2 regions of the Viridibacillus sp. FSL H8-0110 genome follow, and region 2 is predicted to be linked to the other one. Evidence: a T-box and tRNA genes for the amino acid it is inferred to sense, from the RefSeq annotation. Region 2 holds a T-box; the other holds one or more tRNA genes.
What was found. A T-box is a leader RNA that pairs with one kind of tRNA and senses whether it is charged. The one in region 2 lies ahead of metG (methionine--tRNA ligase), so its partner is inferred to be a tRNA-Met.
Positions count from the first base shown of each region.

Region 1 (15,426 bases), 1.4 Mb from region 2:
TCAATTGCCGCGAAAATAGCTGCACCAGATGAAATACCACCTAATACTCCTTCTTCTTTAGCAATTTTACGTGCTGTATCAAATGCAGCGTCATTTTCCACAGGGAAGATCGAAGTATAGATTTCAGTATTCAACACTTTCGGAACAAAACCTGCTCCGATCCCTTGTATTTTATGAGGTCCCGGTTGTGCCCCAGCTAAAACTTGAGAATCTTTTGGTTCTACTGCGATAATTTCAATTTCAGGATATTTTTCTTTTAATACTTCCCCTACACCTGTAATTGTACCGCCAGTACCAACTCCAGCAATAAACGCATCAAGATTTAAGCCATCAAATGCTTCAACTATTTCTGGACCAGTTGTTACACGGTGAACTTCAGCGTTTGAAGGGTTTTCAAATTGTTGAGGAACAAACCAACCATTTTGTTCAGAAAGCTCATTCGCCTTTGCAATTGCACCTTTCATCCCTTCAGCGCCAGGTGTTAAAACAAGATCCGCTCCGTAAGCACGTAGTAAATTGCGACGTTCCATACTCATTGTATCAGGCATTACTAACACTGCTTTATATCCCTTAGCAGCCGCTACCATTGCAAGACCAATACCAGTATTACCACTTGTCGGCTCAATTAATGTGCTTCCTTCTTTTAACTTACCAGCTTTTTCAGCAGCTTCAATCATCGCTAAAGCAATACGGTCTTTAACACTGCTGCCCGGGTTAAAGTATTCTAGTTTTACGTAAACATTACCGTCATTTGGTCCTGTTACATTATTCAATTTCACGATTGGCGTTTTACCAATTAAATCTGTTACTGAATTAACTAATCTACTCATCTTTTACTCACTCCTAATTCCTAGTAATTTTATAGGTTTTAAATTATCTTAATTTTACAACCTATTGGTTACGTTTGTCAAATGAAAAACTATTTACTCTACTAAAAATGCAAACTATATTCCTAAGCAACAAATCCCATCCAATAAACTCTAAAGATTATTCCTTGTAGACGTGTATATTCATTCCACTCATGTAAAATAAAAAAGACTACTCTACAATTAGTATGTGCAGAGTAGTCTAGATATCATTATTTTATAAGTCTTTGTCATGTATCAATATGTCTTCACAATATAAATATTTAGGCATTTAATTAAGATACAGACTAACTTAAATTACATTCTTCAGAATAGATTTACTATCATTTTAAGAATTAATTTCTGTTATGAATCCTTCTAATTCTTCTTTTGAGTATTGGTACTTTTCTTGACAGAAGTGACAATGAGCTTCTGCTTTTCCATCTTCTTCAATCATATCACGTATTTCTTTTTCACCTAAGCTAAGGATAGCTGCGCCAAAACGTTCTTTTGAACAGCTACATTCAAATTTCACTGGCATTGTATCTAGCATTTGAACATTATCTTCACCTAGTACAGCTTTTAAGATTTCTTCAGGAGTGAACCCTTTTTGAATCATTTTAGAAACCGGTTCGATTTTCGATAATTGATTTTCAATTTGAGTAATCGTTTCATCATCTACACCAGGTAGCAGTTGTATGATAAATCCACCAGCCGCCAGGATAGAATCATCTGTATTTACCAACACACCAAGACCTACTGATGAAGGTACCTGTTCAGATGTAGCAAAATAATATGTGAAATCTTCTGCAATTTCCCCAGAAACAATCGGCACTTGTCCAGAGAAGAAGTCACGTAAACCTAAGTCTTTCACAACTGTTAATGCACCCTCAGTACCAACAGCTCGGCGTACATCTAGTTTTCCTTGAGGATTCAAATCAAATTCTACATGCGGATTTGTAACATAACCACGAACTTCACCTTGTGCATTCGCGTCTACGATCATCGAACCAATTGGTCCATTACCTTCAACTTTAACAGTGATTTTATCTTCACCTTTTAACATAGCACCCATCATCACTGATGCAGTCATTGTACGACCAAGTGCCGCAGAAGTTGTTGGCCAAGTATCATGACGACGTTGTGCTTCCCCAACCGTTTCAGTTGTACTCACAGCAAATGCACGCACACTATTATTAAACCCTAACGCTCTTACTAAATAATCTCCCACTCTTATATTCCTCTTTTCTTATTGATTTCTCTTATATATTATACGCAATCCCTTTAAAGTTAAAAATGGATCAACAATATCGATAATTGTTGATTCTTTCGCAATTAATGAAGCAACTCCACCCGTTGCAATTACAAGTGGTTCCTTCTTATTCTGCACCTTCATTCGACTAACGATACCTTCTACTTGTCCAACATAACCGTAAACGATACCGGATTGCATAGCAGATACCGTATTCTTTCCAATAACATTACCAGGTCGCATAATTTCAACACGCGGCAATTTAGAAGCACGTGCAAATAACGCTTCTGTTGAAATATTAATCCCTGGCGCAATTGCCCCACCCATATAGTCACCTTTATCATTCAAATAACAATAAGTTGTTGCCGTACCGAAATCTACAATAATCAGTGGCGATTCATACTCATGAAGTGCAGCTACAGCATTCACGATACGATCAGCACCAACTTCCCTCGGATTTTCATATTTGATATTCAGACCTGTTTTCACACCAGGTCCAACAATCAATGGCTCTAGCGAAAAATACTTACGACACATTGCCTCTAGTGAAAACATTATCGGAGGCACTACTGAAGAAATAATAATACCATCTATATCAGCAAAAGATAAATCCACATGTGTGAACAATGATTTAACCTGCATTGCATATTCATCTTCTGTCTTATGCGGGTCAGTTTCCATACGCCAATGATGCATAAGTTTGTCATCGTTAAATATACCAAGTGAAATATTCGTATTCCCAGTATCCATTACTAAAATCATCAACCCAAGCCTCACTTACATACAGTTTTCTGAAAGAATCATAACATATTTTGGCCTAATAAAAGAAGCTGATTGCCTTATGCGAACACAAAGGTCAATCAGCTTCTAATTTAATAGTTATTATTTTTGTTCTTCTTGAATACCATCATTTGATGTTCCATCCTGCTTTTCAGTAGGTAGGTCACTTGATGTTGGATCAGCAGTTCCAAATACATCAAGCTTTTCTTCTTTAACTAAAGTTACATTTTTAGATTCATTACTTTCAAGTACTAGATCAGCCTTTTTACCATTACTTTGGTTATAAGGTCTATCTGGCAACGTTCCGTGGTCTTTTAGATGTTGAATCTGTTCTGCATCTAATGTTTCAACTTCAAGTAAAGTTGTAGCAATTAAATTTAGAAGATCACGATTTTCAGTAAGAATACGTTTTGTACGGTCATATTGCTCTTTTACCATGCTTTGCATCTCTTGATCAATTTCGTAAGCAATTTTATCTGAGTAATTTTGTTCAGAATTGATATCTCTACCTAAGAAGACATTGCCTCCTTGGCTTGAACCAAATTGCAATTGACCAAGTTTATCACTCATACCGTATTCGGTAACCATTGAGCGAATAATACTCGTTACGCGTTGGAAGTCATTATGAGCACCTGTTGAAACTTCACCAAAGACGATATCCTCAGCTACACGCCCACCAAGTAACCCTGCAACTTTATCAAGAAGCTCCGGTTTAGTCATGAAGTAACGATCCTCTTTTGGAAGCATTACTGCGTAACCGCCAGCTTGACCACGAGGGACAATTGTTACTTTATGAACTTTTTCAGCTTCATCTAATATTAATCCAACAACAACGTGACCTGCTTCATGGTATGCAACAATATTACGTTCTTTTTGTGAAATGACACGGCTCGTTTTAGCAACACCTGCAATTACACGGTCTGTTGCTTCATCGATATCTCCCATGTCAATTTTCTTCTTATTCGTACGAGCAGCTACAAGTGCAGCTTCGTTTAATAAGTTTTCTAAATCTGCGCCAGAGAATCCAGGTGTACGTTGAGCAATTGCTTTTAAGTCCACTGATTCATCTAAAGGTTTTTTACGAGCATGTACTTTAAGAACTGCTTCACGACCTTTTACATCTGGGCGTCCAACAGTAATTTGACGGTCAAAACGACCTGGACGTAATAATGCTGGGTCTAGGATGTCTGGGCGGTTCGTTGCAGCGACGATAATAATACCTTCGTTTTCACCGAAACCATCCATTTCAACAAGCAATTGGTTTAAAGTTTGTTCACGTTCATCATGACCGCCGCCTAATCCTGCGCCACGTTGGCGACCAACAGCATCAATTTCATCGATGAATATGATACAAGGTGCGTTTTTCTTCGCGTTTTCGAATAAATCACGAACACGTGAAGCACCCACACCAACAAACATTTCAACGAAGTCAGAACCACTAATAGAGAAGAATGGTACGCCAGCTTCACCGGCTACCGCACGCGCTAGTAAAGTTTTACCAGTACCAGGAGGCCCTACAAGTAGAATTCCTTTTGGAATACGCGCTCCAATATCATTGAATTTAGTAGGATCTTTTAAGAAGTCTACTACTTCTACAAGTTCTTGTTTTTCTTCGTCTGCACCAGCTACATCTGTAAAACGAACCTTTTTCTTTTGATCGTCATACAGCTTAGCCTTACTTTTACCAAAGCTCATTACACGATTACCGCCACCTTGTGCCTGATTCAATAAGAAGAAGAACAGGATAAAGATGATGATGAATGGAATAATTCCAGTAAAGAACTGAATCCATCCACTCGTTTCAGGAGCAGGTAAAAAGTTGATTTTCGAGTTGTTTTTTGCCGCAGCATCAATTTTATCCATTACTGCTTGGTTATCACGAGGTACATTTGTTACGAAAGATTCACCTTTTTTGTAACCCTCTAATTCACCTTTAACGACATAAACCAATTTGTCAGGCTGTAACTCCGCTCGGGTTACTTTGCCTTTATCTAGTGCTGTTATGAACTCGTGATACTGTATTTCTTTCGTCGGTTGGTTCGAGTTATTAAACGTACCAAAAATCCCGATGATCACGAGGAAAATTAATAAATATAATATGGTGTATCGAAATATTCGATTCATCCCCAGCCTCCTCACAAGGTAAACAGAAAAACTATAGTAAATCTTAACATATGAACATTAAGGCGTACAACGAAAAGCATTTCGAAAAAGAAGTTTCAATGTAAAATTGTCAAAATTTTAACATTGTTATTAAAATGAATAAACTTCTTTCTTTAGCACCCCAATGTATGGTAAGTTACGATATTTTTCTGCGTAATCTAATCCATATCCTACAACAAATGCATCTGGTACTTCAAAACCTACAAAGTCAGCTTTTAAGTCTACTTTGCGACCAGTTGGTTTGTCTAATAATGTAACGATTTTAATTGATTTTGCTTTGCGATATTTGAAAAGGTCTACTAAGTAGCTTAGCGTTAGACCACTATCAATAATATCTTCTACGATTAAAATGTCACGGCCTTCAACACTTGTGTTTAAGTCTTTAACGATTTTCACTTCACCAGAAGATACAGTAGCATTACCGTAACTAGTTACATCCATAAAATCTACTTCAACATAAGTGTCGATTCGTTTCATTAAATCCGCCATGAATGGCATCGCACCCTTTAGTACACCAATCATTAAAGGAAACTTCTCTTGATATTCCTCCGTTAAGGATTCCCCAATCTCACGAATTTTAACTTGTAAATCTTCCTCAGAAATTAATACTTTTTCGATGTCTTTTTGAAGCATCTTAGTTCCTCCTTGATTGTATATAGACACTACAAAGTTTGTTGATCTACGATGAAGAATGCATCATCAGTAGAGCGTTCGCAATAAGAAAAACAATTACCTATACGAAGACCAGGAAGTGCAATGACCTCATCTTCTTGCGTAACAATAACTGGCCATTCGTCTCTAAGTGCCATTGGTACCTTCTCGTCAATAAAAATACGAGATATGCGCTTATGTTGATTCAAGCCAAGTAAATTGATACGGTCTCCATTCATTCTCGTTCTGACATATAACGGCAATGGGACTTGCTCAATTTGAAAAAAATAAGTCTTTGCGGACGGGGTAGTATCAGATGGCCTTTCATCAGATAACTTTCCTATGTATACACGCAAATTGTTCGTCAAATTCGTCCATGTATTAAGCGTAACCATTAAAGGCAACTTTTCTACACTTGAAATTTGTTTTTTCTTGATAATTAGCTCATCATATTGACGAATTGCTACAACACCTTTTGGTAAATGCAAAGTTGCATTTCCAGCCGTCGATGAAGTCAGTTCGAGAATAGAATTCCACAGGGTATAACTTTGTACAATTGTTGTATCTTTATATAGATATTTTAATAGTAGTAGAATGATTCTTCTTTGTAAAGCGAGTGGCTTATTTTGGAATGCTTTTATGCAAATTCTCCATGAATCTTCATTTATTATTGCCACAACTTCATGAAAAGCTTCTTGCGCTAAACTTTGCAATAAATCTTCATCCGCTTGTGCCTTTTCGGTATACTGACGAAATGCATCAGCAACACGTGGATTTTCACCTGCAAGTAACGGTACAACATGATGGCGAATTCGATTACGTGTATAAGAATCTTTTTTATTACTAGAATCTTCTCGATAAGCCTGTTCGTTTCGTTGTAAATAAGTATGAATGTCATTCTTCGTCACAGATAAAAATGGACGTATTAGATGCCCGTTTGCAAATGGTCGCTCTCGTTTAATCCCAGTAATTCCGGAAGCACTCGAGCCTCGTGTAAGTGCCATTATGACACTTTCTACTTGATCATCTGCATGGTGCGCAACTACAAGATGCGTACTTGAACTTTCTATCATGATCTTCTCGAAATACCGATAACGCTCTCTTCGGCATATAGCCTGTAAATTCCCTTTCTCACGTTGTAAAATCTCAGGAATAGGTATATCAATAGCATAAACAGGAATGTCACGTTCTTGGCAAAAAGCTTCAACAAATTGACGGTCCCTTTCAGCATCTTCCCCACGCAACATATGATTCACATGAATCGCCGCAACAGTGACACCCAATCGGTCTTTCTCTTTATACAAAAAATGCAGAAGTGCCATTGAATCAGCACCTCCCGAACAAGCAACGAGAAGACGGTCACCTTCATTACATAAATGATAATACTTCATGTATTGATAAGCTTTTTGTTCGAGTTGTTCCATCTTCTCACCTCATTCACTATCTTACCATTCTTTGCTCAGAAATAGCCGCCGAAGATGGTTTAAATAAAGACCAATTTGAAATTTTATGTTCAATACGGATTGCGACGAGTGTACAATCATCATTTGGTACATCCTGACCTCGAAATGCACGTAAAACAGATGCACACATATCCTCAGCTGGGCAATTCTCCAGCTCCTGTAAATGACGAATTAGTTTACTTTCCTGCTCCTCCCAAGACTTATTTTCAAAGAACAGACCATCCGTACACATGAAAATTATATCCCCTGCTTTTAGTGATACTTGATCTGCTTCTACTGAAAATGATGTCATAAACCCTACTGGCTCACTCTTACTCTCTAATCGAATACACCTTTCCCCTCGTACTAAATAAGTTGCCATACTCCCTGCTTTCCAGGACCATAAAGTGCCGACTTGTAAATCCACAAGTGCAAAATCCATTGTCGCGTACATATCACTATCATTTTTCAAAGACATGACATAATGCAATGTATGCATGGCTGTTTCGGGTGCCATTTGATGGTGCATGCATTCACGCATTAATCGAATGAGACGTCTACTTTCCTGATGTGCCTTTTTACTATGTCCCATTCCGTCTGATAACATAACGGCCGTAAGCCCTTGATGAAGTGGGAAAACGGCGTGTGAATCACCAGAGTAAATCGTATTCTGCTTCGAAGACGTATATACATCATAAGACATATGGAATCGAACCGAAGATTGAAATGTCATCTGCAAATGTGGATACGGACTGTCCTTCATAGCAGTTCTCGCGATTTCAAACGGCTCATTAAACACACTTTGTAAAATTGGTAGCACTAAGCGCTCTGCTAATGTTTGATCTGTTTCCCACATGGCCTTTTTCTCTGGTAAACAGCAAACAATTTTCCGATTCCCTGTCTCATTTGATAAAATATCTACTTGAAAATGTTCAATTCCAGCAAGTTTTAGCTCTTCTGATAGCTCGTCCTCTTTATGCTGAAAAGACACTGCTTCCCCCGTCATATCATTCATCACCATATCGATATGCTGGCACATATCCCGCAATTGCAAAGCAATCATCTTACGACCGTGGTAAAACTGACCACTAAGTTGCTTTTTCGAAACCTTCTCCTCCAGTGCGGACAAAAACGGCGCGGACTTCACACATTTATAACGAATTTTTTCATCAAGTTGCAATCTTGTCGCTGCATTCGCAGTAGCACTTGCATCCAGCCATCTCTGCGTTAAATCTGGCATCTCACTTTTACTATTGCTCCAACATTTATCGTACTTAAAGCAAGATTGGCAAACTGCGAGCGGTTGCTCCTGCCTCTCTTCTGCTACAGTTTTGTTCACATTCCCAAAACGATCATGTACAAGCTCTTTCATAAAATCTACGAAGTGATGAAAATCTACAAGCTTCGTATTGAGCCTTTCCGTTAACCACTTCTGCCTTTCTAAAAGCACTTCATCCCTATTTGGATATAATTGATTTTGCCAATAAAGAACCCATTTCTGTGGGAAGATAAAAAATAGTAAGGTAGCAAATGCAATAGACATAAAGAATGTATAATCAAGTGGCAGTGTCGCATCATACAATGAAAAAAAGACACTCGCCATAATGCCCCCTGTGGCAATCCAAAACCTACCGGCATTTTTGCAAACCCCTGCAAATAAACCGGTTACCGCGTAAACTGCCATCATTCCACTAAAAGATAATTGAGATAGACTAAGTATCATACCTGTTAGCACTGCTACAGCTGTCGCTAATGTGACACCGCCAACTAATGCAGATACAAGTATAAGTAAATGCATAGCAATACGTGATACTGATAAGAAGCTAAGAACAACATCGTCCATAGCGGTTAATACCACAGCCCCTACGATCAGTGCTGCACCGAGTCGCTCAAAAGACCATCTGGCCGTCATTAACTGATGCATCGGTAAGAAAAGGATACCCAAAAAGAGTGTCATGAAGATTGCTAATGCACCTTCATATCCGATGTATAGCCATACAAGAATTGGAGGATGCCCATTGTACGAAATATATTGCCAAACTATTTGAACCGTCAAAATACTAAACCCTACTATTACAGGAAGTGGTAATCGTTTAAAAGGGGTTTTTAAAAGGAGTAATAAAAACAACAATTCCAATATATGAATGGTTGTTTGCCCGAAACCTAATGTAAGACTTCCGCACAATCCTCCTACCAATGTCCAACTCATCCACCTTGGATATCTAGTAAATGCAATTGCTGCAATCGGTAGGAAGAATGGTACCGTTGCTTCAAATAACACGGCTTGAGATAAGTAAAAGGAACAAAATAAAAACAAAACTGATAGCCATATTCGGTATTTTCTCTTAGCTACACTTGCCCATGTATTCTTAATTGCTTGATTTTGCGCTATTCCTTCATGCCACATCTTCATAAAACAACCTCCTCCTGAACATTGCCACCATTATAGATTGAATATTCCATAAACTTTGTCTTTTTGTGTTTTCATGAAAAAAAACTTTTCGACGAGAAATTGCTTTTTTTAAGAAAATAATTTCATAAAACAGCTTGACACTTACACACTTTATCTTGTATTATTTATTATGTTGTTTAAAACGGCGGCGTAGCTCAGCTGGCTAGAGCGTACGGTTCATACCCGTGAGGTCGGGGGTTCGATCCCCTCTGCCGCCATAATTTTTTTATCTGGGCCATCTGTGCCAATATTATTTGGCCCCTTGGTCAAGCGGTTAAGACACCGCCCTTTCACGGCGGTAACACGGGTTCGAATCCCGTAGGGGTCATCATAAAAAAGCAACTTTCTCATGATGAGAAAGTTGCTTTTTTATATGTCAAATTAAGTACGGTATATACATATACGTGGCAAATTGTCTACAGAGGTGTCGTTATAGGCGAATTTTAGTTTGTTTGTATTGCATTTAATAGTACAATTCGTCAGGTATAAACAATTAAAAAAGCAACCCACGACGTACTTGGATTGCTCAAAAATCTATTTCACACTTTTTCTACGATTAAAATAGCCAGCAAGTTACCCTCTTCTTGCGCCACGGCCACCACGTTTAGATTCTGTAGCGCGTTTTAGCGTTGCAAGACGATCTTCACTGTCTTTTAAGAATCGTGCCATTTTTTGTTCAAAATTCTCTTTTGGTTGATGACGGTTATCATTACGATCATTTGAACGATTATTATGACGTGGGCGTTGAGGCCGCTCTGGTCGTTCTGCTTGAGGCTTTGCTTTACGAATAGACAAACCAATTTTGCCATCCGCTTCGACATTCATTACTTTAACCTCAACCATTTCTCCAACTTTCAAATGTTCGTTGATGTCTTTTACATAATTGTCTGCAACCTCACTAATGTGCACCAGACCTGTTGAGCCATTTGGCAGCTCTACGAATGCTCCAAAATTTGTGATACCTGTTACCTTACCCTGTACCTTGCTGCCTACTTCAATTGACATAAAAAAAATGCTCCTCCTTAATAAATCAAGCGACTTTGTAAGCCATGTAATCAAATTATGAATCTTAAAACTCGGTTAGATTCTCACTTCTAATTATATCCAACAAAAAAAGAGTGTCAATAAGACTACTCTTTCGAATCCCCATTTTTCTCATCTTTTTCGGTATTTTCTGGAATTGAGAAAATAATTTCACCAGCTTCAGAAAGGAAAAGCTCTTTACGTGCTAATTTGGCGATATAATCATCGTCATTTAGCTTCGAAATTTGAATTTTCAATTCCTCTTGTTGGTCTTGGGTGTCTGAAAGTTTCTGGGTTAGCTCAATTTTTTGCTGTTCTTTTTTAGCGAGTGTCTTCTTTTGATTTATCAATGTAAATACTAGGGACCCCATAACGAGAACAAATGCGATTGTGAAAAGTGCCAGTCTTCGATAAAGACGTATTTTCATGGCTCGTTTTTTCTTTTCCTGCCGTTCCATGGACTCGATGTATTCTCGACGAATGGCAGCAACTGAATTTTCTCCACTAGCTTTTTTGTTACGATTATTCATCCTCGTTATCCCTCCCTAAATAATAATTCTTCTAGCTTCTTCATTGTTATTGTATGTGTATTCTCCATTATAACGAATTTACCTTGATTTTTTAAGCCTTAACTGTTTAGTTTTTTTAACCAATGGCGTAAATGGTAACAGCAGGAGCCTTACAACACGCATTATGGCGCGGATTATCCACCTTATGATCGAAACGAAAAAATTAAAAATTAACCACAATGGCCTAAGTAAAATAATGTATATTAGACGACCTCCAAAGCGAAATACCGATTGGAAGTATAACTGATAACAATAAAAACCTGCGAGCTGTGCTATTGGATCAACAATACGCCATTCACCAGCTCGCACATTAAATAGTAAATAAAAACTAGCTATACCGAGTATAAGCCAAGTTATCAGCTCTAACGCTATATAGCCTTTTCTTCTGAATGACCGCGGGGGTGCATAATATTTAATCGTACGTACTAGATCTATACATGCTGCTCCTACAATTCCACTAGCAATCATGACGAGAAGGCTGAGAAATTGCGCTGTTACGGTCATCCAAATATTTTATGAAGGAAGCTTTTAGACAAGCCGTTGTCTTCGTCATCATACTGTAGCGTCTTCACTGTTCCTTCAAGTGTCAATAAACCCTTGTCTACATCCAAATGGACAATACGTAATTCCTCACCTCTGATGAGTAAATGTCCTTGCGAAGTGTGCACTAAAAACTCTTCTTGATCAAAGCGCTCGATTGATTTCACCGAAGTGACATCCATTCGTTTGCGATTTCTGACCGTTAGCAAATGATCCCCTGTTGGAATTGTGTACGTTGCATTATCCGGCTGTAACGTCAATGATTCCCCTCCCTTGTCCTGTCTTTAAACTATATGCTGCGGACAAACCCTTTATGATAAAACTGCTAATTTCCATTCAGATATTTGTTTATAGATAGGTTTTTCAAAACGCTTTGCAGTCATTTTAGTACTATTTTAGCGTTACCTCTTCAACATTCACTCTTTAAATAGATAGAAGAAACAAGTATAACAATGATTTACTGCATATACCTGCTCATTTCTATGTATCCTTACATAAGATATTCTTATTCATTAATAATTTGTAACTTCCCCCTATCATGTTTACTGGTCAGTGTTACTTTGGAGAACTAGCTTTGGAATTGTCCAATTAAAAAAGTTGTCCTAAAATTTAGTGAATACTAATTTTCAGGGCAACCTCTTATAAAATCATTCAAACAAAATATAGATCAATGCTTAAAATACTATTTCTCTTTAAGCAACATCTACTTTCAAAATCAGCTAGTTCTCATCATCGATAAATTGCGGTTCAATCTTCTCTAATTTCTCCTCTTTTATAATCGTAAACATTCTTGCAGCGTCTTCTTTTTTTACTGTATCTTTCAATTCTTCAACTCGTGCCGTTACAACTTTTTGACCGAATCGGATTGCGAGTTCGTCACCTGCTTTTACAGCAGTACTTGCCTTCACCACTTTACCGTTAATTGTAATACGACCTTGATCGGCAACCTCTTTTGCTAATGTGCGGCGTTTAATCAAACGTGATACTTTCAAAAATTTATCTAATCTCATATTTTATTTCCCTCCTTCTGATTTTGCCTCGTTCCAAAAGGCATCTAACTCTTCAAACTTATAAGCTTTAAAATCTTTTTTACCAGCCATTACTTGCGCTTCAACATACCCAAAGCGACTAGCAAATTTTCGGTTTGCGTGGATCATGGCTTCTTCAGCTGAAATTTTATATACACGTGCGATATTCACTAATGTAAATAGCACATCGCCAAATTCATCGAGACGTGTTTCATTCGTTCCATTCGCTACTTCTGCTCGGAATTCCTGCAATTCTTCGGAGAACTTTTCCCAAACACCTTCTGTCGTAGGCCACTCAAAACCAACTTTTGCCGCTCGTCTTTGATAGTTATAAGACGTTTGCAGTGAAGATGCTGCTCGGTACTCACCTTTTAATAGAGGTTCCGGTATCTCACCATTAGCATTTTCTTTACTTTTAATTTTTTCCCAGTTAGCATTTACTTCTTCCACACTATCTACAGTAACATCACTAAATACATGAGGATGACGACGAATCATCTTAGTGCTTACTGCTTCTAATATATCCTCTAGGTTGAAGAATCCTTCATCTTCACCAATTTGTGCGTGTAAAAATACTTGTAGTAGCACATCACCAAGCTCTTCAATCATATGCTCATCATCTTGCTCATCGACCGTTTGTAGGAACTCATGCACTTCCTCTAGCATATATCTTTTCAAGCTTTCGTGCGTCTGTTGTTGATCCCAAGGACAACCATTAGGGCCACGCAATGTTGAAATAATCTCACGGAAAGTTGACCATTCACGAAGAGCTCCATCACGATTCGTTACTGGAGGCACGTAGACGGTTGTTAAGTTATCAATTTCTGCTGCACGGTCCAATTCGTATAAAGGAACTGTACGTAGCTTTTCGCCTTTTGATCCTGCTGCAGTAACGATTGTAACTGGATAATCCTCACGATATTTTTCCATCAATGTCAGTTTTACTTCTGAAGCGCTGAAAGTATCATATACTTGTGCAATTAATAGATGTTGCTTCATATTCACTTCATGTGATGAGAAAGTTGCTCCATCTACCAATTGGAAGCCATCGATTGGATCGATACGTAATGCACCGAAGATTGGATCTAGGAAACTTTGACCTCCCTCAATGTTAAGCTTTACTTTGCCTTCTTTTTCAGCTTTTATTAATAGTTGAACAGTTAACTCTGCTACGAGTGGATGTCCAGGTACTGCGTACATTATATCTTCTTTCTCCACATAACTTAAAAGCGTTTCTACAATCTCTTCATAAACTGGTCGGAAATCATCGTGCTTTTCATAGATATAGTCAAAGCTTTCAAATTCGATTCCTTCAGTTGCTAACTCATTTAATACTGGGTGGTCTATCGTACGTACATATATTTTCTTTGCCTGCTGTAACTTACGATAAACACCTATTTGTAGCTGTTCAAAGTCACTAGCTCCGAGGCCAATTATTGTCAATTGATGCATAATTTTCACCTATCCTTATTTCTTTCGTTGTAGCCATAATTGATAACTGGCCATTCTGCGTCCAAATGGTAGTAAAAACCAATCCCTACTATTTAGAACTCCACACTTCGCAATGATTGTCAAAAACACAAACGCCCCTATCAATGCTGCTGTGCTTCCAGTCAATGCTGCGTTCAATCGCGAAGGTAAAGAAGCAAAGAGCCACTGCTCGGTAAAATAACTCCATAACAGTACACAAGTTATCATGACGGCTGAGGCAAATCCCATACATATATAAAAACGTGTGGGTGCGAAACGAATTGGTCTAATTTTTTTAAAATAATAGATCAATCCAATAGCTGAACATATTAAACCTAAATTACTAGCATATACCGCGCCTATGATACCCCACCTTATAATAAACAACTCATTACAAAGCACTTTCACTATAAAACCTACTATTAATATTAAAGTCGGTATTTTTAATTTCCCTAACCCTTGAAGCATGGCTGTCAGCGTTAGAATAAGTGACAACCATATAATTTGCGCTACAAATACTATCAATACATTAGATAACTCACGTGTTTCAAATAGCATCTCATTTACATAAGGCATAACGAGCATTAAACCAAGCGTCGCAGCAAAACCAAATAACAAGGCCGTACGATAGGTCAGTTGAATAAACCGTTCAGCTCCTCGCCCATTATCCTTTTTTGATGTATGGGCAACAAGAGGGACAATTGCAAGGGATAACGATGTTGCAATAACAAGCCCGACTTGCACAAGTGGCTGCCCTCTATCGTAAATTCCCTTCGTTTCCATTGCCTCTAAGGTTGAAATTCCACTTTTCGTAAGTGTTTCAAAAACAGTAAATGAATCAACTAGTTGAAAAAACAATAGTAAAAGGCCACTCATACTGACCGTAATGCTTAAAACTGTCAATTCCTTTAATACAGGAAAGATAGCTACCTTTTTCCTTACGGATATTTTGTTCCCTCGCTTAAACTTTTTAAAATACATCCATAATAAAATGATACCAGCTAGTTCACCAACAACAGTGCCTGCCACCGCCATTTGCCCTGCCTGATACAAAGAAGTGGTCGTCGTCATAACAAGCCAAGTACCACCTAAGATGACAAGGACACGAATAGTTTGTTCCATCACTTGTGCATAGGCAACTGGTGTCATCATACCGCGAGCTTGAAAGAAACCTTTATAAACAGCAATCGCTGGCATACATAATGTAACAA
Region 1 is NZ_JBBOPJ010000001.1:75,354-90,779, reverse strand. Features, by position in the region: gene cysK (cysteine synthase A) at 1-830, opposite strand, end outside; gene hslO (Hsp33 family molecular chaperone HslO) at 1,195-2,076, opposite strand; gene MHH98_RS00425 (type III pantothenate kinase) at 2,095-2,859, opposite strand; gene ftsH (ATP-dependent zinc metalloprotease FtsH) at 2,980-5,001, opposite strand; gene hpt (hypoxanthine phosphoribosyltransferase) at 5,131-5,673, opposite strand; gene tilS (tRNA lysidine(34) synthetase TilS) at 5,703-7,115, opposite strand; gene MHH98_RS00405 (SpoIIE family protein phosphatase) at 7,132-9,546, opposite strand; tRNA gene MHH98_RS00400 (tRNA-Met) at 9,730-9,803, shown strand; tRNA gene MHH98_RS00395 (tRNA-Glu) at 9,842-9,913, shown strand; gene MHH98_RS00390 (S1 domain-containing RNA-binding protein) at 10,159-10,590, opposite strand; gene MHH98_RS00385 (FtsB family cell division protein) at 10,716-11,138, opposite strand; gene yabQ (spore cortex biosynthesis protein YabQ) at 11,217-11,681, opposite strand; gene yabP (sporulation protein YabP) at 11,678-11,977, opposite strand; gene MHH98_RS00375 (RNA-binding S4 domain-containing protein) at 12,437-12,727, opposite strand; gene mazG (nucleoside triphosphate pyrophosphohydrolase) at 12,731-14,197, opposite strand; gene MHH98_RS00365 (putative polysaccharide biosynthesis protein) at 14,213-15,426, opposite strand, start outside.
Region 1: it has a tRNA-Met gene. The T-box ahead of metG (methionine--tRNA ligase) is inferred to sense a tRNA for this amino acid. The anticodon was not compared.

Region 2 (15,426 bases):
AATATAGAGAAGTTGCAAATCAATGACCATGACCGCATTGGTTTAATCGGGAAAAATGGCTCTGGAAAAACGACATTGCTTGAAGTTTTAGCGGCATTGAAAGAACCAGAGAGTGGACATGTGAAAACTTACAGTCCGCTAGAACTTGTACCGCAGTTAAAGGAATCGACATCCTACAAGAGTGGTGGGGAAGTCACAAAGGCGTATATACAAGGTGCATTAGCAAAGAGTGCCCGTCTATTAATAACTGATGAACCGACAACTCATTTAGACACGCATCATGTGGAATGGCTTGAAGGAGAATTATTAAAAAGAGGTGGCGCGTTACTAATCGTATCCCATGACCGTGCATTTCTAGATGCAGTATGTACGAAAATTTGGGAGCTCGAAGACGGCGGATTAAAAGAATATAGAGGGAATTATTCCGACTATACTGAGCAAAAGAAAATTGAAAAAAAACAGCAAGAAGCATCCTACGAAAAATATACAACTAGGAAAAATCAGTTAGAGGAAGCCTTAGTTTTGAAAGAAAAGAAAGCAGCGAGAGCAGCAAAAGTACCGAAATCAGTGAGTAAATTGGAAGCATCCAAAACAAAACCTTATTTTGCAAAAAAACAAAAGAAATTACAAAAAACAGCGAAAGCAATTGAAACGAGATTAGAGCAATTAGAAAAAGTGGAGAAAGTAAAAAATCCAGTAGCGATTAAAATGGATTTACCAAACGCTGAAACAGTGAAAGGCAAAATTATTATACGCATAGAAGATGTTGAAGGTCGTGTAGGAGAGCGTTTTCTTTGGCAAAAAAGCAGTTTTCAAATACGCGGAGGAGATAAAATCGCTATTACTGGGAATAACGGTAGTGGAAAAACGACTTTGCTAAAAAAGATCGTTGAATATGAAAAAGGTATTACCATTTCACCAGCAGTGAAAGTCGGTTATTTTAGTCAAAACTTGAACGTGTTAAATGTTGAAAAAACTATTTTAGAAAATGTTAGAGAACTATCGATACAAGATGAGACATTTATTAGAACCGTACTTGCAAGACTCCATTTTTATCGAGATGATGTATATAAAAAAGTCGGAGTACTCAGTGGCGGTGAGCGTGTGAAAGTAGCGCTTGCTAAAATTTTCGTTAGCGATGTAAATACGTTGATATTAGATGAACCGACGAATTTTCTTGATATAGATGCAGTCGAAGCATTTGAATCGCTCCTAAAAGAATACGAAGGAACAATCATCTTCGTATCTCATGATCGACGTTTTGTAGAAAATATTGCTACTCGGCAGTTAAAAATTGAAAAGGGAAAACTTCAATTATTTGAAGGAACGTTAAAAGAAAGAGTGCAAACAAAGAAAAAGAAAGCACCTGATAACAAGGAAAATGAGTTATTAATTTTAAATTTAAAGATATCTGAAGTGTTAGGACGACTTAGTATAGAACCTACAAAGGAACTTGAAAGTGAATTTCAACGATTAATAGAAGAAAAACGTAAATTATAATAGTAAAACCTCAAAAAGGGTGAAAGACTTCTTTTTTGAGGTTTTATTTATACTTTCTATTTAAGGTTGATTTTGGAACTTGAAAATCTATAAGTTCAACAAAAAATGCTAACAGAGATGAATGAGCGCATTATGAATATAGAAAAATTGTTAAAAGAGGTTAAATAAATAAAAACTGGACATACTAATATTGAAAGAACTTAAGATGATTTAAAAATATTCCAAGAAGTTTTCAAATTAGGCGTCATAAAATAGAAGGGCAAGATCGTCATTTTGAACAAATTTAAATATTAGGAAATAATTTATAAAATAGTCATTATTTAATATATTTTCAAAATAATTTAAAATATTGAAATTGAATGAAAAGCCCTATTTGACAATGTTTGTGAGCTATTTGAGAGGAAAAATGTATTGTGGAATTCAGTTCTTTTGTTTTTTATTCGTTACAACACTTGCATATCTCGGAAATGCATGGTATTATGAAGTTAGTTATTTTTGTTCGGTGCAAAGGGCAGTATAAGTTTGACTTGTCGTCTGGACCATCACTTTGGACAAGGATAGTAATACAATGTGTGGATATCACACTAGGAGGCAACAATAATGGAACAAGGTACAGTAAAATGGTTTAACGCAGAAAAAGGATTTGGATTTATCGAACGCGAAAACGGAGATGACGTATTCGTACACTTCTCAGCAATCCAAAGTGAAGGATTCAAATCTTTAGACGAAGGTCAAAAAGTTACTTTTGACGTTGAGCAAGGCGCACGTGGCGCTCAAGCTGCTAACGTTCAAAAAGCTTAATTTGAACTAGCTGTAGAAAAAACCGATTCTCTTTTGAGAGTCGGTTTTTTTATTGTCTTTTTTATTTTCCATAGTGTGGCGAACAATGGTGCATTTACTAGATAGCACATAAACTCATATTGCGATGATGAGAGTATGTCAAATTGCTTCAACACGTTTACGTATAATACTGTGGGGAAAAGTGAAACATATGATTAGCGCAATATAGTGAAGCTTCATATTCTTTAACTTCTGCAATTGAACTATTTCAACTTCAAATTGAAGAAAACTTAATTATGAAGGTGTTGAAAAAAAGTGAAGGAATTTTACGCAGATTTACATATTCATATTGGTCGTACCAAAAGTGGTAGACCTGTAAAAATTACAGGAAGCAAAAGGTTAACTTTAAGACGTATTTTAGAAGCGGCGAGTGAACGAAAGGGTATTGATCTAATAGGTATTATAGATTGTCATTCGCCAGAGGTCATTGAAGAAATTGAAGAGATGATACAAGATGGAGAGATGGTGGAAATTGCTGATGGAGGGTTATTGTTCGGAAACTCTACCTTGATACTTGGTTCAGAAATTGAAATATACGATGAGCACTGCCACGGACCAATTCATGTCCTTGCTTATTTTCCAACTATTGAAATCATGAAAATTTTTTCGATGTGGATGAGTGGCTATGTGAAGAATATCAATTTAAGTTCTCAACGTGTTTATTGTGATGGTATTACACTTCAAAAGAAAGTGCGTTCACTTGGAGGTTTATTTATTCCTGCTCATGTGTTTACTCCTTTTAAAAGCCTATACGGTAAAGGTGTATTATTTAGTTTAAGTGAGGTGTTTGATCCATCTATGATAGACGGAATTGAGCTTGGTTTAAGCTCAGATACGTATATGGTGAGAGGTATAAAAGAGTTAGAGCAATATACCTTTTTAACGAATTCAGATGCCCATTCTGTCGGTAAAATTGCAAGAGAATATCAAAAAATGAGACTTGATCATGCAAGCTTTACTGAATTACAAAAAGCCCTTCAAGAAAAAGACGGGCGAGCTATTGTCGCTAATTATGGTTTAAACCCTTTGCTTGGAAAATACCATCAAACGGTTTGTGGTGGCTGTTCTGCAAAAGTAGATGAGGGTTTATCTGAATGCCCTGTATGTCACAAACATAATATCATTAAAGGTGTTGCCACTAGAGTTAAGGAGCTATCTGAAAGTGAAGAGAGTAAGCGACCTAGACCGCCATATATTCATCAAATTCCACTAGATTTCATACCAGGACTCGGACCAAAATCACTAGATCGTTTACTTCTTGCAGTTGGGACAGAAATGAATATTTTGCATAAAGCAACTTATCAAGAGTTAACGGCAGTAGTACCAGAAAAATTAGTTCGTTATATTGATCAATCCCGAAAAGGTGAGTTATTAATAGAAGTTGGTGGTGGAGGTAAGTATGGCAAGGTACAAAAAGAAGAGTCTTAATAGTTTTCAGTGTGAAAAGCTTTCGGCGAATGGATCAGTCATTTGCAGAAAGCTTTTTTGTTTATTTATTAATGTTACTTTGACTGATGAGATATTGATATTCTTCATCAATTAGTGCAATGTCCAAACGCTCAAACAAGGGCTCTACATATTGAATGAATGTCGGTAATTCTACTAATTCATGCCATGAGATATCAGTAATTCCAAGCATGTCGCGTATTTTCTTTGTTGAGAACGGAATAAAGGGTTCTAGTAATTGTGATAAATTCGCAATGATGTAGATGCATGTAGCAAGTGTATTTGCACAACCAACTTCATCATCTTTTACTTGTAACCAGGGTTGTTGTTCGTCAAAGTATTTATTAGCCGATCGGATGTAAGAGAAAATTTCTTCAAGTGGTGCTTTGAAATGCCCTTGTTCAATCGCGATAGCTACTTCATCATAGAGTTTTTGCGTTTGAAGTTTAATTGAAGCATTCAGTATGCCTTTAGGAATTTGTTTATTGAATGATTTTTCGATAAATTTTAATGTCCTGTTAACGAAATTTCCGTATGCACCTAGAAGCTCGCTATTATGACTATAAATAAATTCGCGCCAAGAAAAATCTGTGTCGCGATTTTCTGGTGCATTGATCGTCAAGAAATATCGAATTGTATCTACATCGTATTTTTCAATAATATAGGGTACCCATACTGCCCAGTTTAAACTAGTAGAGAGTTTCCGTTTCTCAAGTGTTAAGTATTCATTTGAAACAATATGTGTAGGGAGGGCAGGGCTATTTAATCCCATTAAAATAGCTGGCCAAATGATTGTATGAAAAGGGATATTATCTTTCCCGTGAATGTAATAAGAAATTGTGTCGTTACTCCAGAAATCTTGAACGTTTTTCTGATGTTGTTTTGCCCATTCTAAAGTAGCGGTGTAATACCCTGATACAGCTTCAATCCAAACATATATTTTCTTTCCGTCAAAACCGTCTATTGGTACATCAATTCCGTTTGGTAAATCTCTCGTAACGGCTCTATCGGGTACGCCCTCTGCTAAGTATCGTTCGGATAAGTCGATTGCATTTTGGCGCCATGCTTTTTGTTCCTTTGCATTTTGCACATATTGTTCTAAAGAATTTTGCATCTTACTGAATGCAAAGTAAAAATGCTCCGTTTCTTTCACGATGGGTTGATTGCCACAAATTTTACATCTTCGATCAATTAAATCCAGTGGATCTAATATTGTTGAGCAATAATCACATTGATCCCCTCGTGCCTTGCTACCGCATACTGGACAGATTCCTTCGACAAAACGGTCCGGCAAAAACTGTTTGTCATGTTCACAATACGTTTGTTCAATTGTTTTTTTATATAAAAAGCCATTATCTAGTAGCTTCAAGAAGATATTCTTAACGCTTTGATGGTGGTGTTCAGCATCTGTACGCGTATATAAATCGTAAGTAAAACCCAGCTTTTTAAAACAGGCTGTAAATTCTTCATGATATCGATCTGCAATTTCCTTTACAGTAACACCTTCTTGATTTGCTCTGATAGAAATAGGCGTACCGTTACAGTCGCTACCTGATACATAAAGAACGCTCTCTTTCTTTAATCGATAATATCTAGCTGAAATATCTCCTGGTAATAATGCAGCAATATGTCCCAAATGTAATGATCCGTTTGCATAAGGCCAAGCTCCGCCAATAACAATACTCATTTTAAAAAAATCCCTCCTAAAATAAAAAAACTCGCCCCAATCAAATTAAATTGATCAGGACGAGATTATATACCCGTGTTACCACCTTCGTTTGCAAATAGCTTACACCATTTGCCTTCATCAGTACGCCAATTAGGGATACTGTTGCTGTTATAACGAGTGCCTTTCTCGTCGTAGCCTACTAAAAAAATCGTTCGGTACGAAGCTCAGAGGTCATTTTTAAATAGTTAAGTTCACTTCATTTCCACCGACAGAAGCTCTCTTGACAACTTAAGTTATTTTACTTTTCCTCATCAACGCGTGTTTCTATATGTTGAAAAGAAGTATAAAACACTATTAATGGAAAAGCAAGTATATTTCGAATAAAAAATCAGCGGTTGAATGAGTTTGCATTAAATACTATGTTATAATTATCTAATTTACAAAATTGGAGGAAGACGATGCAAGCTGTTAAAAGAATTCTACAGTTTTTAAAACCGTATAAATGGTTGGCCATTTTAGGGCCGTTATTGATGGTAGTCGAAGTAACGATGGACTTAATCCAACCAACTATTATGCAACATATTATTGATACAGGTATTGCTAATCAGGATCATACATATGTAGTGAAAATGGGCATTCTAATGATTGTCAGTGCATTAGTCGGACTTATTGGTGGAGTAGGGTGTTCCATCTTTAGTGCTAAGACGGCTGTCCATTTTGCAACGGATATTCGGAAGGATTTATTTGATACAATTTCTTATTTTTCGAGTAGTAATAGAGACGAGTTTGGAACCGGTAAGCTCATTACAATAATGACGAGCGATGTAGAGGCTTTACAACGTGCGTTAATGATGACTTTGAAAATTTTTGTACGTGGTCCTTTATTATTTGTCGGGAGTATTGTCATAGTATTTATGACTGCTAGACAGCTATTTCCAGTACTACTCATAGTAGTTCCAGTCTTGATCATCTGTATCTACTTTTTCACGAAATTATCAGGTACTATGTTTGGTAAAGTACAGCTAGCGATAGATGCAGTGAATACAAAATTGCAGGAAAATTTAGCTGGAATTCGCGTGATTAAAGCATTTAATCGAAAACGCCATCAAATTGAACAGTTTACGGATGTTAATGATCAATTAACAAAACGAACAATTACTGCGGACCAAGTCGTAGCGGTTTTGATGCCTTTAACAATGTTTGTCATTAATATGGGGATTATTGCTGCACTTTGGTTTGGAGCAATTAAGGTGGATAATGGCACGCTGCAAGTAGGTGTTATTTTAGCATTTATAAATTATTTAACGATTATTATGAATGGTCTAATTTCTAGTAGTATGGTGTTAATGCAAATTGCCCGCGCTTTTCCCTCTGCAAATCGAGTGCATAAAATACTTGCAACATCAATTGACATTCAAAATACAGAAAAACCTATCCAACTAGAAGAAGTAAGAGGTGCTGTTACTTTTCGAAATGTCAGCTTTAGCTATAGTAAAAATGGCGAGCAAGTGTTGAAAAACATTTCATTTACTGCGCATCCAGGAGATTTCATAGGCATTATTGGAACAACGGGCAGCGGGAAGTCAACGCTTGTTAAAATGATTCCTAGACTTTTTGATGTGGATCAAGGACAAATCTTCATAGATGATATACCGCTTAAGCATTATGATTTAGAAATGCTTAGAGAAAACATCGGATTTACACCACAAAAGGCAACGCTGTTTTCGGGGTCAATAAAAGAAAATTTACAATATGGAAATCAAAAAAGTTTAGAAAAAGATATGTATAAAGCACTTGATGCTGCTAGTGCTACGGAATTTGTTGAGAAATTAAAAGATGATTTACAGCACAATTTAACACAAGGTGCAACAAACTTATCAGGTGGACAAAGACAGCGTCTAGCTTTAGCAAGAGCTTTTATCAGAAAGCCATCCATCCTTATCCTAGATGATACTACTTCTGCAGTAGATAGTATTTCAGAAAAAAATATACAACAGGCAATTGCAACAGATTATCAAAACACGACAACCTTTATCGTGGCTTCCAAAATATCCTCCATTATCAATGCCAATAAAATTTTAGTAATGGAAGACGGAGCAATTGTTGGTATGGGAACTCATGAAGAATTGCTTGAAAATAATAAAGTCTATCAAGAAATCTATGATACCCAAGTGGAAAAAGGAGGGGTATTAAGTGAATAAAGAACAGACTAATCAACCCCGTAATGGATTAGAACGTGGACCACATTTTCGTGGGCCAGTTGTGAAACCGAAAAACCAAAAACAAACGTTAAAGCGAATTTGGGATTATGTAAAACAGCAAAGATTGCAACTCATAGGAGCCATTTTCCTCGTTATATTAACAACGGTTTTAAGTTTAGCGGGACCGCTTCTAATTGGTGTAATCGTAGATGATTATATTATTACAAAAGATTTAAGTGGCACGACCAAAATGTTATTTATTTTGGCGGGTGTATATGTATTAACGTCAATTTTCACTTGGCTTCAAACATATGTCATGATCAATGCAGCGTTAAAAACGATTCAAAAGTTAAGATTAGATCTATTTGAAAAGTTGCATTCACTTTCACTACGTTTCTTTGACAAAAGGTCACAAGGGGATTTAATGAGTCGTGTAACAAATGATATTGATAACTTAAATGTTGCGTTGAGCCAAAGTGTCGTTCAAATTGTTTCATCAATACTAACGTTGATTGGCACGAGCATTGCAATGTTCATACTAAGCTGGCAGTTAGCGATTGTCACTTTAACCATTATTCCGCTAATTGTATTTGTATCGAAACAAATTATTAAAAAGAGTAGTGTGAACTATTCTGAAAGACAGCGTGATTTAGGGGCATTAAACGGGTATATAGAAGAGACTATAACTGGCTCTGAAGTAATTACTCTGTTTGGTCAAGAAAAAATGACGACTACACATTTTGCAAAGGTCAATGAAAGTTTGAGAACATCCGCTATGAAAGCTGAAATTACTTCGGGCTTTCTTGGCCCCATTAATAACTTTATGAACAATCTTGGTTTAGGGTTAGTGATTGGGACAGGGGCACTGATGGCGGTAAGTGGTCATACATCAATCGGCGTCATTGCGGCATTTGTAACGTATACACGTCAATTTTTCCGACCAATTAATCAGCTATCTAATTTGTTGAATACTTTTCAATCTGCCATTGCAGGAGCAGAGCGTGTGTTTGAGATAATGGATGAAAAACCAGAACGAACTGATGGACAAAATGCAATTGTAAAGGAACAGCTTAAAGGGGATGTTTCATTCCGCGATGTTACTTTTTCGTATGATACAGGTAAACCAGTCTTAAAGAATATTTCATTTCAAGCAAAAGCAGGTGAAACAATTGCGCTTGTGGGTCCTACAGGGTCAGGGAAGACAACGATTATTAATTTACTAACAAGATTTTATGATATTGATCAAGGTGAAATATTACTAGATAACGAAGATATTCGTTCTTATAAAATAGCCAATGTCCGTGAAAAGGTTGGCGTTGTATTGCAAGATACGTATTTGTTTTCTGGAACAATTATGGATAATATCCGCTATGGTCGACTTGAGGCATCAGACGATGAAGTCATTCAAGCTGCGAAGGTGGCATATGCTCATTCGTTTATAAAATATTTACCAGATCAATATCAAACGGAGATTAAGTCAGGTGGAGTGAATTTAAGTCAAGGACAGCGCCAACTGCTGGCAATTGCAAGAGCCATTTTAGAAGATGCGGATATTCTTATTCTTGATGAGGCCACTTCTAGTGTAGATACACGTACGGAGGTGCAGATTCAAAAAGGCCTAAAACATTTAATGACTGGTCGAACGAGTTTTGTCATAGCACACCGTTTAAAAACGATAGAAAATGCCGATAAAATACTTGTTATTAGAGACGGAGAAATAATAGAGCGTGGCAATCATAAAGAACTCATAGAGCAACAAGGATTTTATTCTGAATTACAAAGGAAATTAGATATTCTACCAATATCATCTTAAATTGAAAAAGGTGATAGTTATTATTACCTATCATCTTATTCATTTGATATATCATTTAAAGAGATTTGAGTTTTTTGGTAAAAATATATCTGAAAATAATATTTAAATAAAATATATACTATTATAGGTTTTATTTCTTTGTTCAATAGTCTTGGTTATAGCGGTGTGTGGACGATGTTTTGCCCTATTTTTTCATTGGTTTTACTTTCTTTAATTATTAAAATATTGTTTTACTGTATAATTAGAACTATTAGAAATGGGGTTTGGTTAATATGGATAAGGACCTAAGAAAAATACATCATCTAGAAGATACACCGCTTATTCGTTGGAACAAAAATGAACCTAATGAGTTTTTACAACAATTCGTTACTAAGCTAAAAAGTTTGAATATGATTCTTTCAACAAATACATATGTTAAAGGTACAAATAAAGTACTGACACGAATTATTGAAGATGCTCAAAATCAGACTATGATTTTACTTATAGGCATGACTGGCGCAGGGAAAACAAGTTTAGTAAATGCACTGCTTAAAAGAACCGTTCTATCAACGAAATTGGCGAAAGCAACAGCGATAAATACCATTATTCGATACGGTCAAACAGAAGAAGTGAAGGCTTATTTTCTTGATGGACAAGTAGCTAGTTTTGATCTTGATAAAGTGGAACTATTTACAACATCGGACACTTTTAGTGCTGAAATCTTACGTGAAAACTTGGACTATATTGAAGTCTATGTTAATAATGAACTACTAAAGAAAGTTACATTTATCGATACAACACCGCTAGAGCCGAGTGGTGATGAGTCAGTGTATGTAAAGGAATCGATATTAAACCGCGCGGATGATTTGTATTGGATTTTTAACTGTAATTCAAAACCAACACAAGGTGAATTGAAGCTACTCGGAAAATTTCATGAACGTAATGTAAAACCATTAGCAATTATTAATGCAATTGATATTCATGAAACAGCTTATGAACAATTCATAGCTGAACAAAATAAATTGCTATCGCCTTATTTCCGTAAAATAATGGGGATCTCTGTTAGAAATGCCGAGGTAGCTGTGGCAACCGGTGATGATGATAAGTGGAACCAAAGTAAGTTTGAATTCTTATTAGAGGAAATTGAGAATTCCCATGCTAACCAATCAGACCGTGTATACCTCATCATGGAACGCTTTATTAAATGGCTTAAGAGGTTCCAAACTGAGATGGAACTAATACCACAAAGAGAGCCTTATATAACAGCTTATAATCTATTAATCCAGTATCAAATAGGGAAACAAAAAGCATCTGAAAGAACAGAAATTGAAAATCAAAAGCTCATCACATATGAAAAGGAATATCATAAGGCAAGCGTGGTTTTTAAAGATGTGCAAACGTTGTATCAATTGCTACAAGTAATATCGAATAATAAGCATTTTAAAACCTATGACGTCATGGTCTTTGTTGAGTATTCAAAAGATTATTTGAAGGCTGTAAGGGAATACCGTACAATGCTTCAATCGTACAAAAACGAGTCTAATAGAAACGATGGAAAACAGCGTCATTCAACAGGGAAGGGCCTGTTAAAAACAATGTTTGTTAACGAGCAACAAAGTATAAAGCAGAGTAAATCAAACGAACCTTCGGAAGTTTTACAAGCAACACTTGAGCAACAATACAAGAAAGTTCTCGCGTTAGAAATGCAATTATTTAACGAATATCCAGCGGTATTGAAGAATTTAAATGATATCGCTCACGATCAAATAGAGCGAATTATTAATCGAGTTAGTCTGATTAGCACTGAGCGAATGAAAAAGAAACAACAGTTAATCAACGCAATTAGACAGCTGAATGGATTTAATAATATTTTGGAGGCAAAAGACTTTGTCGAAACATTTGTGGAGCAGCTTATTGATCAAAAGGATCTCGTTGTGACAAAAAAGGAAAAATTGTCACTGAGTGAAACATTAGTAAAGATTAAAAGTATTAAATTATCACATGAAACGTTAATTGCAAGTACACATATCGATGAACAAGATGACGAAATCTCAAAAATGCAAAAAAGATTATATGAAAAATATCATTTACTGCCACTTCGATTGACAATAGATGATATGAAATCAGAAATTGAAAAACCGCCTATTTATAGCGGTATTAGCGATTAAGTAAGGATACTTACCCCGGTAACAGGGTGTAAGTATCTTTTTTTGTAGTAACGATAATTCCAATATGTTACAATAAAGGGATTAAAAAAGAAGGACTGATTTCACATGGGGATTAGGAATTTAATTCATTAACACACCTTTCAGATACTAAAAAAGGAGTGTTATTTAATGAACAAGAATGAACAATTTTATGACAAACAATACGAATGGATGACTCAAATATTTGATGCAAAAGTAGATGCTTACCATCAAGAACTAGTCGAGTTAGTTGAGAAAAAAGGCTTAAAGAGAAATTTAAACATTCTAGAGCTGGGTAGTGGCAACGGAGAATTCGCAGTAGCAGCAGCGATGCATGAACATCACGTTTCAACTGTTGAAATCATTCCACATGCCATTAGTAAAATGTTTGAGCTTGCCGAGGAGAATAACGTAACGAGAAGAATTAAGGCTCATCAAGGCAGCTTTTATACCATTTCGCTTGCTGATAAATTCGATGCTATATGTTATTGGGATGGTTTTGGGGTTGGGACAGATGAGGATCAACAATTATTACTTCACAATATTGATTATTGGCTAAAACCTGATGGTACAGTATTCATAGATGTTTACGCACCCGCGTATTGGGCCAAAACAGCAGGGCAATTTATGGAGCTTTCTCAGACAGTTTGTCGACAATATGATTTTGATATAGAAACTAATAGAATGTTAGATAATTGGTGGTTGACAGATAACTCGGATGAAAAAAGGCAACAATCGTTGCGCTGTTATGAAGTAGCTGATTTCGAAAAAATGTTAGTAAATACTTCATTAGCTATTGAAGAGATTATTCCAGGTGGCAAAATGGACTATGATAGTTGGATTTTTCATCAGCAAGTACCAATTGAAGAAGCAATGATATATACAGTAATTCTACGGAAAAAGTGAGGTCTAGACTATGACGTATTTTATCCGTCCTGCAACAAACGAAGATATAGCAGGTATAGCGAAAGTACATGTAGACAGTTGGCGCACAACGTACAAAGGAATTGTAAAGCAAGATTACTTAGACAAACTAACATATAGCAGTAGAGAAGCATCATGGAAGCGTAATATTGAAAGCGAACAGAATCTTATTCTTGTTGCAGTGAATGAAGAAGAACAAATTGTAGGTTTTATAAGTGGCTCTAAAACACAAGAAGGTGAATATCCAACATATGATGCGGATCTTACAGCTATCTACTTATTTGAGCATGAGCAAGGAAAAGGAATAGGCAAAGCTATGTTAAAACAATTATTTGCAGAGTTTAAAAAACTCAATTACAAATCATCAATTGTGAAAGTATTAGAAGACAATTCATCTTGTCGCTTTTATGAAGCGATGGGTGCAAAATTTATCGACTCAAATCCAATTCAAATTGGTGGTGAACAATTAGCAATACTTACGTATGGTTGGCAAGAAATTTAGTGTTTTGTAAAAATGAAAGCAGCCGATTGTAATGATCGGCTGCTTTCTATCTTTATTTCTAATAGTCAATTGAAAATCAAATTAGTCACCAAATGCGAATATTAATTCTGTCTCGCAAACAATTTCCCCATCTACAGTAGCGATTCCTTTGCCTTTCCCAATAGCACCTATTACTCGAGTGATTTCAACTTCAAGGCGTAGCTGGTCTCCAGGTATTACTTGGCGTTTAAAACGGCATTTATCTATTCCAGCTAAAAGCCCTAAACGTCCTGCATTGCCTTCTTTTGTAAGCATAACGATAGCACTTACTTGAGCTAATGCTTCTACAATTAATACACCTGGCATAATGGGATAGCCAGGGAAGTGCCCATTAAAAAATTCTTCATTTGCACTTACGTTTTTTATGGCTACTGCTTTTTTGCCTTCTTCTAATTCCAGGACTCTGTCTACTAATAGAAAAGGGTAGCGATGTTTAATGATTTCTTTTATCTTTTGTGTGTCTAACAATATGTTTTCCTCCAAGATCATAAATTGATACCTCTTTATATTAACACCTGGTACTAATGGTTGATAATGTTTTTTATAAATTATTAGAAAAACGTATGAAATGGAGTTTTATTAATTATATTTTTAAGTTATTAAATTCTGCACATATGGCACACTAGTTTCCTATTATTTATGTGGCACATATTTTAAGAGCATAAAAAAGCGTTCAACAAGTGCTATTGCACAGGCTGAACGCTTTTTGTTTTTAGAAAAATACTTTTTCAGTATTGTATTTCGCACGGAAATGGTTGATAGCAAATGTTTCATAAATTTCACGTTCCATTTGATCTTCAACAACGAATACTTCAATTTTATGAACTTCGTTACGGTGATCTTTAATAGGTGAAACGTTATCTTCAAAGTGCTTTTTCACACGTTGGCGGATTTTACGTGCTTTACCTACGAATAAAAGCTCATTTTCTTTGTTAAAGAACATGAAAAAGCCACCTTTATCACGAGGGATTTCATGAAAATCAATAAATCCATAGATTGAAGGGATAATCGCGTCACCTTCTTTAATTTTTTGTTCGCGTTGACGAATTACTACATCTGGTTTTGGCATTTCAATTTTGATCAAAAAAATTCACGTCCTCATTATCATATAGTAGTTAATGCTACCATAATTGTGTTAGAAAAGCTATTGGATTTAGTAGTTGACGAAATACACGTCTATTATAAAAAAATTGAATTGCCATCATAAAACTAATATTTGTTTATTTATCTGAAAAATCTATCCGTATCAATCATTATCAACATTCAGTTCAAGTTGTGCAGTGATGTCGATACCATTTAGCGCTTGTGTGGCAAGACGGTCCGCCTCAGCATTCGATTTTCTTGGAACGAGCTCGTATTTAGGACGAATACTAAGCTTTTTTAATTTCTCGTCAATTCGATCTGCCCAGCTCGATAAATCTTTTTCTAGTAAAGCCCATTCTCCGCTCATCTGGTTGATGACAACTTGTGAGTCTCCAATGAAAACGACAGGTAGATGGTGAACATTTAATCGCTCGAGCTCCACAAGACTCAAATGAAGTGCGGCATATTCAGCCTCGTTATTTGATTTCAGCAATTCGGAAGGAGCATTCTTCCTCACCCTGTACGATTTTCCACTCTGTTCATAATAAATAACGCAGCCTAAACCAGCAGTGCTAGTCGTACGATCAAAGCCACCATCGAAATACACTGTAATATTATGAGGTTCAGTTTCAATTTCTTTAATGTAACGTTTCAATTCCTTGATTGTCCAAGTGCTGTCAAACGAGTCAGTAAAGATTATACTTTTGGCGCGTCCTGTCCGCTCAAGATCCTCTGCTATTAACAGTCCTTTAGCTGCAGGCATCCCCTCGGAGCGGAATGTAGTTTCCGCTCCTCTTGGTGTTTTGTAAATCCATTCGATTGAGATGTTCATCGTCATTCCTCCTATGCCTTTGATTTAATAATCTAAGATTAAAAACACACCATTAATTAAGGCATATTAACAATAGCTTATTGTGGTTAGTCTTATTTGAATTATTAGATTTTAAGATTTTAGTGGTGAGTGTAATATTATTTTTATTTGACCAGTATTTGAAGGTGAATCGAAACAAATTGAAAAATATAAGCAAAGACTTCTTTGAAGTATAATTCTGAAATCGCCTTTATAACGTTGTTTTGTATATAAATATTAATATTAATTTTTCCTTAGTACAGCATAATTATACCCGAAAAAATCCTAGAGCTTACATTACAGGAGTAAAGAAATTACGCTGCAAAAATTAAGTGTCCGAGCTAGTAGTTAATACATTTTATGGACGGAAGTTGAACCTTTCACAAAGTATAAT
Region 2 is NZ_JBBOPJ010000001.1:1,513,423-1,528,848, forward strand. Features, by position in the region: gene MHH98_RS07455 (Vga family ABC-F type ribosomal protection protein) at 1-1,500, shown strand, start outside; gene cspC (cold shock protein CspC) at 2,101-2,301, shown strand; gene MHH98_RS07465 (endonuclease Q family protein) at 2,596-3,768, shown strand; gene metG (methionine--tRNA ligase) at 3,830-5,473, opposite strand; T-box leader at 5,526-5,779, opposite strand; gene MHH98_RS07475 (ABC transporter ATP-binding protein) at 5,914-7,656, shown strand; gene MHH98_RS07480 (ABC transporter ATP-binding protein) at 7,718-9,469, shown strand; gene MHH98_RS07485 (dynamin family protein) at 9,742-11,616, shown strand; gene MHH98_RS07490 (class I SAM-dependent methyltransferase) at 11,785-12,540, shown strand; gene MHH98_RS07495 (GNAT family N-acetyltransferase) at 12,551-13,060, shown strand; gene fabZ (3-hydroxyacyl-ACP dehydratase FabZ) at 13,142-13,567, opposite strand; gene MHH98_RS07505 (nucleotide excision repair endonuclease) at 13,812-14,183, opposite strand; gene MHH98_RS07510 (ribonuclease H family protein) at 14,346-15,014, opposite strand.